DNA from 2 places in the Kribbella sp. CA-247076 genome. Region 1 is predicted to be linked to the other one. Evidence: riboswitches for the same ligand, from Rfam matches in the RefSeq annotation. Region 1 holds a riboswitch; the other holds the start of a gene.

Region 1 (7,085 bases):
TCGCGGCCTGCGTCGTGGTCGTCTCGGTCGCACCCTCGGCGAACGGCGCGGTCGTTCCGCGGGTCAGTACGTCGGTGTCGATCGTGAGCAGCGACGTGCCCGTGAGCGCGGGCAGCGCGGCGGCGCTCGCGTCCGGGTCGCTGGTCCCGCCGGGACGGACCGGCAGACCACCGTCGGCGGCGATCGCTGATTTCAGCCGGGTCGCCGCGTCCGCGGTCTCCAGGCCGACCGAGCGCAGCGCGACCATCGCGGCCGACGTCGCCGGGATGCTCGGCTGACCGTCCTGCTGCCACCCGGCCTTCCACACGCCGTCGGCGTCCTGCCGATCGGTCAGCGCCTTGACCGCCTTCTGCAGGGTGGCTGTGGGCGCGGCCGGCTCGGCGCCGGGCCGAACCGCGTTCAGCGCCTGTACGGCGATCGCGGTGGCGGCGATGTCGCCGGTCTGGCACCGCTGTTCGGCCGGCCCGAACTTCGCCGGGAACGACCCGTCGCCGCACTGCTGGCGCAAGAGCGCATCGACGGCACGCTTCGCGTCATCGGCCCGGTTCGCGGCGACGAGCGCGAGTACTCCGTACGCCTGGCTGGTGAGGTCGGACTGGTCGCCCGACTTGCTCTGGTCGGTGATCCGCCCGTCGGCCTGGACCCGGGCGGCCAGTTCACCGGCGAGGTCGTTGCCGACGGCATCCTTGGAGGACAGCGCGAGAAGCAGTGTGAGCTTCGCGAGCGGACCGGCGTACCGGGCGTTCGGTTCGTCGTAGGGCACGCCGTGGGCGTAGGCGGCGACCGCGTCGGGTTGCGCCATCAGCGAGGCGATCGCCCCGACCGACCCGGGCAGCTTGCCGGCCTGCCGGAGTGCGAGTCCGAGGTCGACGGTCGCGTCGTAGTCGACGTAGCGCTTGCCGTCCTTGTCCACCTCGACGTGGTTGCCGCCGGTGAGCCTGGAGAGCAGGTACTGCGCCGTGTCGTCGGCGTCGCGGCCACTCGGTCCGGCGGTGGTCGTGGGCGCCGAAGTGGTCTGCTGCGGAGTCGGTGACATCGTCGTCGTGACGGTGGTCGTCGGTCGTGGCAGCGCGGGCAACGTCGGCATCACCACGACCGTGCGGGTGCTCGTCGTGGTCGCGCGGGGGAGCGGCGGCGGCCGGAGCGTGCTCGTGTGGACGACGGTCGGGCCCGGGACCGTCGTCGGCGGCTTGCCCGGCAGGGTCTTCGTGACCGTCGGCGTCGACGTCGGCCGGGCGGTCGTCGTCACCGTCGCCGTGGCCGTCGCCGTGGCGGTGACGGTCACCGTCGGGGACGGGGTCGGGTCGGTCGGCGGGTCCGGGTCGGTCCAGGCCAGGTCGGCGAACGGCACCGGGGCGAGCGCGAACACCGCCTGCGGGGTGGCCCGGCGCCACTGGTCGATGCCGAGGTTGATGCCGTTGGCAACCGCATCCGCGAGCGACTCGCCGTTGTACGCGATCGCGCCGACGTGGTCGGCGGCGGCACCGACGTTCTCGGCGGTGAGCTGCAGGCTTGCCACCCAGTCCTTCGCCTTGTCCGCGGCCGCCGTGCGGCCACCGCCGACGAGGGCCTGGGCGACCAGGCCGGTGCTGTTCGTGTTCGAGCCCTCGGTCGAGACCCCGCCGCCGAACGAGCCGTCCGGCTTCTGCACCGAGGTCAGCCAGGTCAGGCCCTTGAGGATCTCGTCGTCGACTCCGCCGATGCCGTAGTTCTGCGCGGTCATCAGCGCCTGCACGGCCATCGCCGTACCGTCGCCGTCGGGTGCGCCCTGACCCTCGTCGCAGGTGAGCTTGTCGTTGTAGAACATCCGGAAGTAGCCGTCGGCGCACTGCTGCCGGACGAGGAAGTTCACGGCGGCCTCGGGTACGCCGCCGGACCGGGCCAGGCCCATCACGGCGAGGGACTGGCTGAAGATGTTGGTGTCGTCGTTGCCGGTGCCGAAGTCGCGGATCCGGCCCTCCTCGACGCCCGCGTCGGGGCCGGCGAGCAGGTCGAGGGTCTCCTGCCGCATGTTCCGGCCGCCGAAGTCGCGGTAGTCCTGGCCGGCGGTGACCGCGGCCAGCAGGATCTTCGCGGTCGCGCCGGCGATCCGGGCGTCCGGATCCGGGTACCAGCCCGGGCCGGCGTAGTCCGGCACGTGCTCGGAGACGGCCTTCACGACCGAACGGATCACCGCGGGATCGGCCTCGGTCGCGATCAGCGCCCACTGGGTGTCGATCGTCAGACCCCAGTCCGGGTTGGCGAACCCGGGGATCGCGCCGTCGACCAGCTGACCGGCCATCCAGGCTGCGGCCGCGCCCGCCTCCGGGGACGCGGCAGCCGTCGTACGGCGCTCGGTCCGCGCGTCGTCGGCGGACGAGACGGGCGAGGCGTGCGCGGCGATCGTCGGGGCGAGGGTGAGCGTCGCGGCGAAAACCGCGGTCGTCCAACGGCGGGCGGAGGTGCGCATCGAACCTGACTTCGGCTGGGCGGTCCGCGATGCGTCGCCCAGCACGGTCACCGGCCCCCATCGGTCGCGGTGACCGATCAGGAACGGCGGTCGCCGTCCCGGACTCCGCCCGTAGACCACGACGGGTGTGGAGTCGCAGACCCGTCGGCAGGCATTCCGGCTCACGGAGGTCGCCCTCCGCCTACGGTTGCGGGTCAGCGCCGGACTTCGACCGGCTTCCCCCACACGTCAGGTCGTCACGCACTTCCGGGCACAGCCCGGGAAGCGACAGTAGGTTACCTTCCCACGCGCCCACCGGGAAACCCGCACGAACGTGTCTGTTCGCACTCTGTGCGCTCTCGACCTCGCCTCGGGTCGCGCGGGTAAGCTGGCTGGGCAGCTGGTTCGGTCTGGCAGCCAGTCAGATCGTCGTAAGAGGGAACCCGGTGTGAGTCCGGGACTGCCCCGCAGCGGTGAGGGGGAACGACCGCCGTCAGGAAGCACTGGGTCCAGCCGGACCTGGGAAGCGACGGCCAGTAGGTGTCCGGCAACTGATACAGCCGGGCGTGCCCCCGAGTCCGAAGACCTGCCACTGCCCACCGTGCGCCCGGCGTACGGCGGTGACCGCGTGACCTCGTGGGAAGGTCGACGGGCGTGGCCGGGTGCGACCGGCGGCGTCGGCGTGCTCTCCCACCGGGTCGAGGGTCTTTCGAGACAGGCTCGCTAAGGAGAGACGCTTGAACAGCAAGTCGGCAGCACGGGCCACCGTGTACGGCTACCCCAGGCAGGGTTCCCATCGTGAACTGAAGAAGGCCGTCGAGGGCTACTGGAAGGGCACGGTCACGGCCGACGCCCTCCGGCAGACCGCCGCGGACCTTCGCAAGGCCAACTGGCAGCAGTTGGTCGCCGACGGGATCGGCGAAGTGCCGACCGGTGACTTCTCGTACTACGACCACGTGCTGGACACGACCGTCCTGCTCGGGGCGATTCCGCAGCGACACCGGGCCTCCGTGGACGCGGACCCGCTGGACGGGTACTTCGCGATGGCCCGCGGCACCCAGGAGGTCGCGCCGCTGGAGATGACGAAGTGGTTCGACACCAACTACCACTACCTGGTGCCGGAGCTCGGCCCGGACACGACGTTCACCGTCGACTCCAGCAAGCAGGTCTCCGAGCTGCAGGAAGCCGTGGCGCTGGGCCTCAAGGCCCGGCCGGTCCTGGTCGGGCCGATCACCTATCTCCTGCTGGCCAAGCCGGCGCCCGGCGTGGCGGAGGACTTCCAGCCACTGTCCCTGCTCGAGCGGATCCTCCCGGCGTACGCCGAGGTGCTGGCCGACCTGCGCGCCGCGGGGGCGGAGTGGGTCCAGCTGGACGAGCCGGCCCTGGTCCAGGACCGCACCGCCGACGAGCTCGACGCCGTGGCCCGGGTGTACAGCACGCTGGGCGGTCTCACCGACCGCCCGAAGCTGCTCGTGGCCTCGTACTTCGACCGGCTCGGTGACGCCTTGCCGGTGCTGGCCGACGCTCCGGTCGACGGTCTGGCGATCGACTTCACCGGCCCGGCCGCGGCGAATCTCGACGACCTGGCCGCGGTCCCCGGCCTTCGCGGCAAGCGCCTGGTCGCGGGGGTGGTCAACGGCCGCAACATCTGGATCAACGACCTGTCCGCCTCGCTCTCGGTGCTCGCCCAGCTGATGGGCCTGGTCGACCACGTGGACGTGGCCGCCTCGTGCTCGCTGCTGCACGTTCCGATCGACGTATCCGCCGAGACCGAGCTCGATCCCGAGGTGCGGCCGTGGCTCGCCTTCGCCCGGCAGAAGACCGCCGAGATCGCGGCGCTGGCCACCGGTATCACCGAAGGCACCGAGGCGATCGCGGCCGTCCTCGACGCGAACCGCGAGGCGCTGGCGTCCCGGGCGTCCTCGCCCCTGACGAACAACCCGGCGGTCCGGGCACGGGCCGCGGCGGTCACCGCGGCGGACGGTCGGCGCGGGGCGTCGTACCCCGACCGGAGTGCCGCACAGCAGGCCAGGCTGGGGCTGCCGTTGTTGCCGACGACAACCGTGGGGTCGTTCCCGCAGACCGGCGAGCTGCGGAAGGCCCGGGCAGACCTGCGGGCCGGCCGGATCGACGAGGCGCAGTACGACGAGCGGATCGACGCGGAGATCCGCGAGGTGATCGCGTTCCAGGAGAAGGCCGGCCTCGACGTGCTGGTGCACGGCGAGCCGGAGCGCAACGACATGGTCCAGTACTTCGCCGAGCAGCTCGACGGGTACGTCGCCACGCAGCACGGCTGGGTGCAGTCGTACGGGACGCGCTACGTCCGTCCGCCGGTGCTGGTCGGCGACATCTCGCGGCCGGAGCCGATGACGGTCCGGTGGTGGGCCTACGCGCAACTGCAAACTGATCGTCCGGTGAAGGGCATGCTGACCGGTCCGGTCACGATGCTGGCGTGGTCGTTCGTCCGCGACGACCAGCCGCGGAGCGAGACCGCCCGGCAGGTCGCGCTCGCCCTGCGCGACGAGGTGAACGACCTCGAGACGGCGGGCGCGGCCGTCATCCAGGTCGACGAGCCGGCGCTGCGGGAGACCCTGCCGTTGCGTACGGCGGCGCGCGCCGAGTACCTGGCGTGGGGCACCGAGGTGTTCCGCCTGACGACGAGCGGCGTACGCGCGGACACCCAGATCCACACGCACATGTGCTACGTGGAGTTCGGCGACATCCTCAACGCGCTCGACGAGATGGACGCGGACGTCGCCAGCCTGGAGGCCGCCCGCTCGCACATGCAGGTCGCGCACGAGCTCAGCGAGGCCGGCTACCCGCGCGGAGTCGGGCCGGGCGTCTACGACATCCACTCACCGCGCGTCCCGGGTACGCCGGAGGTCGTGTCGCTGCTCCGCAAGGGTCTGGACGCGATCCCGGCGGCACGCCTGTGGGTGAACCCGGACTGCGGCCTGAAGACCCGCGGCTGGCCCGAGGTCCGCGACTCCCTGCAGAACGTCGTCACCGCCGCCCAAGAGCTCCGCACCGAGCTGCGCTGACCACTAAGGTGGCCGGGACGCTCGTCCCGGCCACCTCGGACGTGACGACACGGAGAACCCACGGGGAGGATGTTGTGCAGCCGGATCTCTCGACGATTCTGCGGACCGGACGCCGTACGGAGTTGCTCTTCTACGGGATGACGCCACCACGCCTGGCGATCGCCGAGGACGCGCTGCGCCGGTTCCTCGACGTGACCAAGGCGCGACTGCAGCAGATCGACGTCGATGCGCTGATTCTGTACGACATCGACGACGAGGCCGAGCGCTCGGACACCGAACGGCCGTTCCCGTTCAGCCCGACCATGGACCCCGCGCGCTTCCTGGCCGAGCACCTGACCTGGTGGGAGCGGCCGGCGATCGTGTACCGCTCGGTCGGCAAGTACAGCGAAGCGGAGCTGGATTCCTGGGTACGGCGGACGCCGGACGGCCTCGGCACCGTCATGGTCGGTGCACCCACGAGCTTTGCGTCGGTGAAGACGAGTCTGAGCCGGGCTTACGACCTGTGGCAGGGTTGCGGCTCGGTAATGCCGCTGGGCGGGGTGACGATCCCGGAGCGCCATTCGTCCCGGCAGGACGAGCATCATCGGCTGCTGCGCAAACAGCAGAGCGGCTGCTCGTTCTTCGTCACGCAGATCATCTACGACGTGGGCGCGGCGATGGACCTCGCGTCGGACTACCTCTACCTGTGCCGTGAGGAGGGCGTCGAGCCGGTGCCGATCGTGTTCACGCTGTCGATCTGCGGCTCGGTGAAGACGCTGGAGTTCCTCGCCTGGCTGGGGGTGAAGGTTCCGCGCTGGCTGCGCAACGAGTTGACCCACGCCAGCGACCCGGTGGCGGACTCGTACGCGCACTGTGTCGCGATCGCCCGGACCCTGTCCGCGTTCTGCCGGGACCGGGACCTGCCGTTCGGCTTCAACGTCGAGAGCGTCTCGACCCGCCGGGTGGAGAACGAGGCCGGCGTCGACCTGGTCAAGGAGTTGCGCACGTTCGTCGGCTGACGACACCTGACGTGAGCGGTCTTGGGTGCCTCGGGTTAGATGCAGATGTGTTGATTGCCTTGAAGAACTTCTGTCGTTCCGTCCTCGTGGTGTCGGCGGTGGTGCTGGCCGGGTGCTCTGGGGGTGGGCAGGAGAGTGACGGGTCGGGGGCGACGGTCGAGGTGTCGATCCAGGACGGGAAGACCGAGCCCAGTGGTGACGTGGTGAAGGTGCGGACCGGCGAGCAGGTGACGGTGAAGATCACCAGCGACATCGACGACGAGGTGCATGTCCACTCGACCCCGGATCACTCGTTCCAGGTGGCTCCGGGGGAGCAGGTGGAGGAGACCTTCAGCTTCAGCGCTCCGGGGACCTACGAAATGGAGTCGCACCGGCTGAAGAAGTTGATCGCCAAGTTCGAGGTCCGCTGACCCATAGATCGGAGCCGTCGGATAGCTTGCTCGCTGTGACAGTGTCAGGGATCGACCCACGCACGAGGCCGCTGCGGTGGCTGCGTGCGGTCTCGGTGTCGTCTCTGACGGTCGGGCTGTCCGTCGCCGGACACGTGGTCGGCGGGGGATCGGTGCCGCATCCGCTGGCTGTCCTGGTCATCGCCGGGCTGGCCTCGGCTCCGGCGTA
Region 2 (7,085 bases), 1.0 Mb from region 1:
CCGGCGACCTTGTCGGTCCCGCTCACCTCGACCTTGGTGGTCGGGTCGATCGCGTCCAGGAACTGCTTGGCCAGCGTGGCCGGGTTGTAGGACTCGGGCTTCAGCTCAGGCTTCTGCGGGCGCTGCGTCCGGGCCGGCAGGGTCAGCTTGACGGCCTCACGCTCGGCCGAGTCGTAGACCCACGCGGTCTTGCCGTCGGTCGTCAGCACCCGCTCGGCCATGTTGTCGAGCACCGAGACGCGCGCCTTGTCCGGCGCCGCGAAGGCGACCCGGGCGGTGTGCTCACCGAGCAGCAGGTCGGGGATCTGGTTGCCGCCGTCGACCCCGGGGAGCGCGGGCAGGCCGAGGTCCGCGGCCGAGCGGACGGTCCCGCTGAGACCGTCGACCTTCGCCGTCTGGACTCTGGTCAGCAGCTCCTGCGCGGTGATGTCGGGCAGGTTGGGCGACGCGTCCGCGACCACCGGACCAAGCGTCCCCACCCCCGCGACCACCGCGACTGCCGTGACCGGTACCAACCACCGTCGACTGCGCTGCGCTACACCCATGCAACAAGACTCGCACCGCGACCGGGCGGAACCAAGTGCTCTCAGGGTCACTTCCCCCAAAAGAGTGAGGAGCGCGTACGACGAGCGCGGTACGCCGGGCGTCCCGACGTACCGCACCGGTCGTAGGACCCGGCCGGGGTCAGCGGCTCTGGAGCGCGTCCAGGGCGACTGTCATGGCCGCGGCCACGCGGAAGTCCAAGCGCGGATCCTGGACGGTGATCCGGTAGCGGTCACGGACCGAGACCTTGCGCTCGACCGAGAGCACCGGCTTGGCGGTCTCGGCCTCGGTGAAGTCGAAGTGGAAGATGAACGGCAGCGGGATCTCGCCGACGAACGGGACGAACTCCCAGACCCGGCGGACGATCGCGACCGTCGGGTTACGCTCCGTGCCGCTCGCGTGCAGGTGACCGCTCGACAGCAGCCAGCTCGACCGCAGCAGGCTCTTGCCGAACTCCTTCTTGAACCAGCCGATCGACTGCCCGTTCGCGTCGAAGACGTCGTACCCGGAGCCGAGGTCGATCGTCTTGCGCGCCTTGAACGAGAACACCGGCTGCGACTTGGTGTCGTCGCTGTAGAAGGTGACCTGCTCCTTGAAGGCCATCCGCTTCTGCTGCGCGAACGCCAGCACCGGCCCGTCGCTCCCGTCCGGGTTGGTGGCGATCAGCTCGTACTTGTTCGCCATCATCGTGATCCGCTGCTTCATCGAGAACGCGGGCACGTACATGGCGGCTTGATCCGGGCTGGGGCCCTGGGGTGGAACAGTCATGCGACCGAGTCTGTCACCCCGACCAGTTCACGCCGTCCATAGTCAGGGCGTCCGTTTTCAGGACGTCCAGCTTCAGCGCGTGCAGCGGCCGACGGCGGCGGTGGCGTTGGCGGAGCGGTGCTTCGTGACGATCAGTTCGGCGCCGGTCGCGAGCACGGCTGCCTCGGCCACGCTCTTGGTACCGGTCAGGCGGCCGACCTGTTCGCTCGGGGTCGGCGCCGGCTGCTGGCCGAGCCGCTCGATCGAGGCTGTGCGGAGGTCCGCATCGAGGGCGGCTGCCAGTCGTTGCAGTCCTGGCTCGGTTTCGCGGCCCTCGACCGTGACGACGACGCGGACGTCTCCTCCACCTGCCGCAGCCAGGGTCGTGTCGACCAGGTCGCGGAGTTCGCGGTACGACGTACCGGCGCGGAGGCCGACGCCGACGACGAGACTCATCTGTCGAGTCCGGCGGCCACCAGGCGGGCGGGGACGTCGGGCGTGGCCGTCCAGTGGAGGTGGAGGTACGACGCGTGCACGCGAGGCTGCGCGATTCCCTCGACCCCGCCCGGGAGATGCCAGGCCGGCCGGACCTCGGTGTCGAGGTCGACCGTGGTCCGGTGGAACTCGTGGCCGCGGACGCGGCGGCCCTCGTCGAAGAACGCGGTCGAGGTCGCGGCGATCGCCGTCCGGTAGCCGAGCGTCAGGCTGCCGGTCATGCGTCCGGTCGCTGGCAGGACTCCGGTCATCGGGTGTCCGTCGAGCTCGCGGCAGAGGTACAGCAGGCCGGCACATTCCGCGACGACCGGGAGGCCGGCCGCGATCTCGGTCGCGACCTGCCGACGGAGTTCCTTGTTCGCGGACAGCGCCTCGGCGTGCAGCTCCGGAAAGCCGCCGCCGAGGTAGAGCGCTGCGGTTGCCTCTGGCAACGTGTCGGTGAGCGGGTCGAAGGCGACCACGTCGGCACCGGCCGCGGTCAGCAGTTCGGCCGTCTCGGGGTACCGGAACGAGAAGACCGGTCCCCCGGCAACCGCCACCACCGGCCGGCCCTTCCCAACCGGCTCCACCTCGGTGGTCGGGTCCCAGGCCTGGACCTCGAGCTCCGGCGCCTTGCGGGCCTCGGCGATGAAGGCCTCCAGGTCGACGCCGTGGCGGACGAGCTCGGCGGCTGCCTCGACGGCCGTGGCCGCCTGGGTGCGTTGTTCGTCGGCGGGGACCAGGCCGAGGTGGCGGCTGGGGACGGTGAGGCGCGAGTCGCGGCGCAGGACGCCGAGGACGGGTACGCCGGTGGGCGCGACGCCGGCCCGGACCTCGGCCTCGTGCCGGTCCGAGCCGACCTTGTTCAGGATCACGCCGACGATCCGCACCGCGGTGTCGAAGGCAACGAATCCGTTGACCACGGCCCCGACGCTGCGACCGGCCGCGGAGGCATCCACCACCAGCACGACAGGTGCGCGGAGCAACTTCGAGACGTGAGCCGTGGACGCGTAGCCCTCCGTGCCGAGCGCGCCGTCGTACAGGCCCATCACTCCTTCGACCACGGCGAGGTCCGCATTCGCGGCGCCGTGGGCGAACAACGGTGCGACCCGCTCCTCGCCCTGCAGCATCGGGTCCAGGTTGCGGCCCGGACGACCGGTGGCGACCGCGTGGAAGCCGGGATCGATGTAGTCGGGCCCGACCTTGAAGCCCGCGACCGTGTGCCCGGCCTGGCGCAACGCCGCCATCAGGCCGACGGCGACCGTCGTCTTCCCGGCACCCGACGCGGGAGCCGCGACGACCAGCCGGGGAATCACCATTCGATGCCCTTCTGGCCCTTCTGTCCCGCGTCCATCGGGTGCTTGACCTTGGTCATCTCGGTGACCAGGTCGGCCGCGTCCACCAGCCGCTGGTCGGCGTTCCGGCCGGTGATGACGACGTACTGGTGACCGGGGCGGTTGACGAGGGTGTCGACGACCTCGTCGACGTCGACCCAGCCCCACTTCATCGGGTACGTGAACTCGTCGAGGACGTACAGATCGTGCGTCTCGGCCGCGATCCGGCGCTGGATCTCCCGCCAGCCCTCGAGCGCGTCGGCGGCGTGGTCCTCCTCGGTGCCGGCCTTGCGCGACCAGCTCCAGCCCTCGCCCATCTTGTGCCACTCGACCGGGCCGCCCTGACCGGTCGCCGCATGCAGCTGACCGAGCGCCTTGAACGCGCTCTCCTCGCCGACCTTCCACTTCGCGCTCTTGACGAACTGGAACACGCCGATGTTCCAGCCCTGGTTCCAGCCGCGCAACGCCATCCCGAAGGCGGCGGTCGACTTCCCCTTCATCTCGCCGGTGTGCACCATCAGCAGTGGGCGGTTGCGCCGCTGCCGGGTGGTCAGGCCGTCCTGCGGTACGACGCTCGGCTGCCCCTTCGGCATCAGGCCGCCCTCCGCTCGCTGACCGCCCGGATGAGGTTGCCAGCAGCAACTTCACCGAGGTCGAGGTACTCGGCGGACAGGTCGGCGGCGAGCTCGGCCGCCAGCCCGAGCCGTACGCCGCGGCGCGGCTCGCAGTCGACCACGACCGTGGCGATCCCCTGCTGCGCGATCCAGCCGGCGGCCTGCTTGGCACGCGCGAAGGCGTTGTCCCCGTGGGTCGCCCGGCCGTCGGTGACGAGCACCAGCAGTGGGCGGCGACGCGGGTCCCGGATCGCGGCGATCCGGAGTACTTCGGCCGCCTGGAGCAGGCCCTCGGCGAGCGGAGTCCGACCGCCGGTGGGGAGCGACTCGAGGCGGCGTACGGCGGCATCGACACTGCCGGTCGGTGGGAGGGCGACCGTGGCGGTCGCGCCGGCGAACGTGACCAGGCCGACGGTGTCGCGGCGCTGGTAGGCATCCAGGAGCAGCGAGACGATCGCCGTCTTCACCTCGCCCATGCGCTTCTTCGTGCCCATCGAGCCGGAGGCGTCGACGCAGAACAGCACGAGGTTGCCCTCACGCCCCTCCCGTACGGCGAGCCGCACGTCGGACGCACGCACGGCAAGGCCAGGGCCGCTGTGGTGGCGCGAGTGCTGGTGTGGGGCCGCCGAACGGATGGTGGCAAGGAGATGCGGCCGACCGGACTCACGACCGAGGCGCGGCCGGTCCCCCACCACGCGGCCGGCGTCGGTGATCGCCCGGGAACGTCGCCCGGCCACACCCGCACCGGCGGCCTGAACACTCAGCAACCGGGCCTTGTACGGCTCCGAGCTCCCGACCACCTCGCCCACCGGAGCAACCCCCGAGCCCTTCCGCCCCGCCTCATCACGGTCGGCCTTCTCACGGTCCGCCTTGCCATGGTCCGCCTTGTCGCGGTCCGTCTCGTCACGGTCGGCTGGGTCGCGGTCCCCCTCAGCGCGGTCCGCTCGGTCGGCGTCCGCGCGGTCGGCCCCGGCGGAACCGGGGTCGGCGGGGTCGGCAGGGCCGGCGTCCGGGTCGGACGGATCCGACGGGTCCGCACCGCCGCCGGGGCCGTTAGGATCGTCCGGGTCGTCGTCGGGATCCGGGTCGGGTGGGGTGCTGTTGTTGATGGCGTCTTCGAGTTGGTCCTCGTCCAGGCCGGGAGCATCGAAGGGGTTGCGGCGTCGGCGGTGCGGGAGCGCGAGTTTGGCGGCCGCGCGGACGTCGTCCACCTCGACGACCGTCCGGCCGGACCAGGCGGCGTGCGCGACCGCCGTCCGCGCGGTGACCAGGTCGGCGCGCATCCCGTCGACGTCGAAGGACGCGCAGATCTCCGCGATCTGCCGAAGGGCGCCGTCGGTCAGAATCACCTCGGACAGCAGATCGCGCGCCTTGACGATGCGCTCGGCGAGCTCACGTTGCGCGGCGTCGTACTGTGCGGTGAAGCCGGCCGGGTCCGCCTCGTAGGCGAGGCGCGCACGCATCACCTCGACCCGGACGGCGGGGTCGCGACTGGCGACGACGTCGACGGTCAGGCCGAAGCGGTCGAGCAGTTGCGGGCGGAGCTCGCCTTCCTCCGGGTTCATCGTGCCGACCAGGACGAACCGCGCCGGGTGGGTGACCGAGACGCCGTCACGTTCGACGGTCGCGCGGCCCATGGCGGCCGCGTCGAGGAGTACGTCGACCAGGTGGTCGTGCAGCAGGTTGACCTCGTCGACGTACAACAGCCCGCGGTGCGCGGCCGCGAGCAGACCTGGCTCGTACGCCGTGACGCCCTCGGCCAGCGCCTTCTCCAGGTGCAGCGACCCGAGCACGCGGTCCTCGGTCGCACCCACCGGCAACTCGACCAACCGCGCCGGCCGCGTGCCCACCCCGGGACCCGACCCGGACTCCCCGGCGGACGGGTGCGGACCGTCGGGACACGCGGGGTCGGGGTGGTCGGGATCGCAGGAGAAGCGGCAGCCCGGGACGACGTCGACGGCCGGCAGGATCTCGGTGAGCGCCCGGACCGCGGTCGACTTGGCGGTGCCCTTCTCGCCGCGGATCAGGACGCCGCCGATCGCCGGTGAGATGGCCGCGAGGACCAGCGCCAGTTGCAGCTCCGGCATTCCGACCACCGCGGTGAAGGGGAATCCGGCACTCGCGCGAGGAGTGAGGCTGGTCGGAACAGGCCGCATCGGGCGGATCCCTTCGTCCAGCGGGTGTCCACGCCCGCTTCGGCAGCTGGTACGCCGGACCACGCGAGGCCGGCGGACGGACGCGGATGTCCTGGCTTCCGGGTCACCCCGGTCACAGTGGCGGGACCGCCCCGGACTCCCGGCCGCAGCCGGTCACCGGTGTTCCTCCACAACCGTCCGCTCGATCATGGCACAACCCCACCCCACCCTCAGCGACCAGGTTCACACCGCCGCTAGCGTGGAGTCGTGATGGTGAAAGCGTGCCTGAACGGTGACCGCTCGCGAGCCGACCACCCCGGAGTGCCGATCACGCCAGCCGAGCTCGCGTCGGCCGCGGAGGCAGCAGTTCGCGCGGGCGCACAGGCGGTGCACCTCCATCCCCGCGGACCGGACGAGCGGGAGAGCCTGCGCTGGCCGGACATCCGCGCGGCCGTGGACGCGGTGCGGGAGCGATGTCCCGGCGTACCGGTCGGAGTGTCGACCCGGGCGGAGATCCTGCCGGATCTGTGGCAACGGCTCGAGCTGATCGCGGAGTGGGACCGTGGGCCGGACTTCGCGAGTGTGAACTTCCACGAGGAGGGTGCCGAACAGGTCGCCGACCTGTTGATCGAACGCGGGATCGAGGTCGAGGCCGGTTTGTTCACGCCCGCCGCGGCCGGGGACTACGTGGCGTGGGCGGGTCCGGTCGTCCGCGTGCTGGTCGAAGCGATCCCTGGCGTGTCACCGGGTCAGGACGGCGTCGCGGCCGCTCGGGCAGTCCTCGACGTCCTGCCGACGACCGATGTCCTCGTGCACGGCGAGAACGAGTGGGCCTGGCCGGTGCTGCGGTGGGCTCAGGCGCAGGGGCACGACGTACGCGTCGGCCTGGAGGACATGGTGACCGGGCCCGACGGCGAATCGGTCCGGGACACGGCGGACCTCCTGGGCTACCTGTAGCTGGAGAGGCGTTTCGCGAGGGCGGTGGCGGCCGCGTCGTCCTTGACTTCACGGATGCCGACGATCGGCGTGACCGTGACGAAGCCGGCGGCGAGCAGGGCCTCGTCCGAACCGGCGACCGGGTTCGCGGCCGGCGGCTCGAGCTCGATCATCGGCTCGCCGGTCGGCGCCGTCGTGCCGGTGATCCGGGACCGCTTGATCGGCGCCAGCGACGCGTGCCGGACACCGGCCAGCCGGTCGAGCGGGAGATCGGGGACGTTGATCGTCAGCACGGTCCCGGC

Evidence for each region. A riboswitch is a leader RNA that binds a small molecule or an ion and turns the genes downstream of it on or off. The one in region 1 is predicted to bind cobalamin.
Region 2: it holds a riboswitch for cobalamin, as region 1 does, so the genes downstream of both, ACQPYZ_RS15295 (magnesium chelatase subunit D family protein) here and metE (5-methyltetrahydropteroyltriglutamate--homocysteine S-methyltransferase) in region 1, are expected to answer to the same signal.

Annotation. Positions count from the first base shown of each region.
Region 1 is NZ_CP192051.1:4,237,347-4,244,431, reverse strand. It holds gene ACQPYZ_RS20070 (prenyltransferase/squalene oxidase repeat-containing protein) at 1-2,614, opposite strand, end outside; cobalamin riboswitch at 2,812-3,036, shown strand; gene metE (5-methyltetrahydropteroyltriglutamate--homocysteine S-methyltransferase) at 3,166-5,469, shown strand; gene ACQPYZ_RS20060 (methylenetetrahydrofolate reductase) at 5,544-6,467, shown strand; gene ACQPYZ_RS20055 (hypothetical protein) at 6,515-6,877, shown strand; gene ACQPYZ_RS20050 (hypothetical protein) at 6,913-7,085, shown strand, end outside.
Region 2 is NZ_CP192051.1:3,235,007-3,242,091, reverse strand. It holds gene ACQPYZ_RS15320 (LolA family protein) at 1-545, opposite strand, end outside; gene ACQPYZ_RS15315 (hypothetical protein) at 685-1,311, opposite strand; gene ACQPYZ_RS15310 (cobalamin biosynthesis protein) at 1,384-1,746, opposite strand; gene ACQPYZ_RS15305 (cobyrinate a,c-diamide synthase) at 1,743-3,083, opposite strand; gene cobO (cob(I)yrinic acid a,c-diamide adenosyltransferase) at 3,077-3,691, opposite strand; gene ACQPYZ_RS15295 (magnesium chelatase subunit D family protein) at 3,691-5,868, opposite strand; cobalamin riboswitch at 5,933-6,058, opposite strand; gene ACQPYZ_RS15290 (3-keto-5-aminohexanoate cleavage protein) at 6,118-6,804, shown strand; gene surE (5'/3'-nucleotidase SurE) at 6,795-7,085, opposite strand, start outside.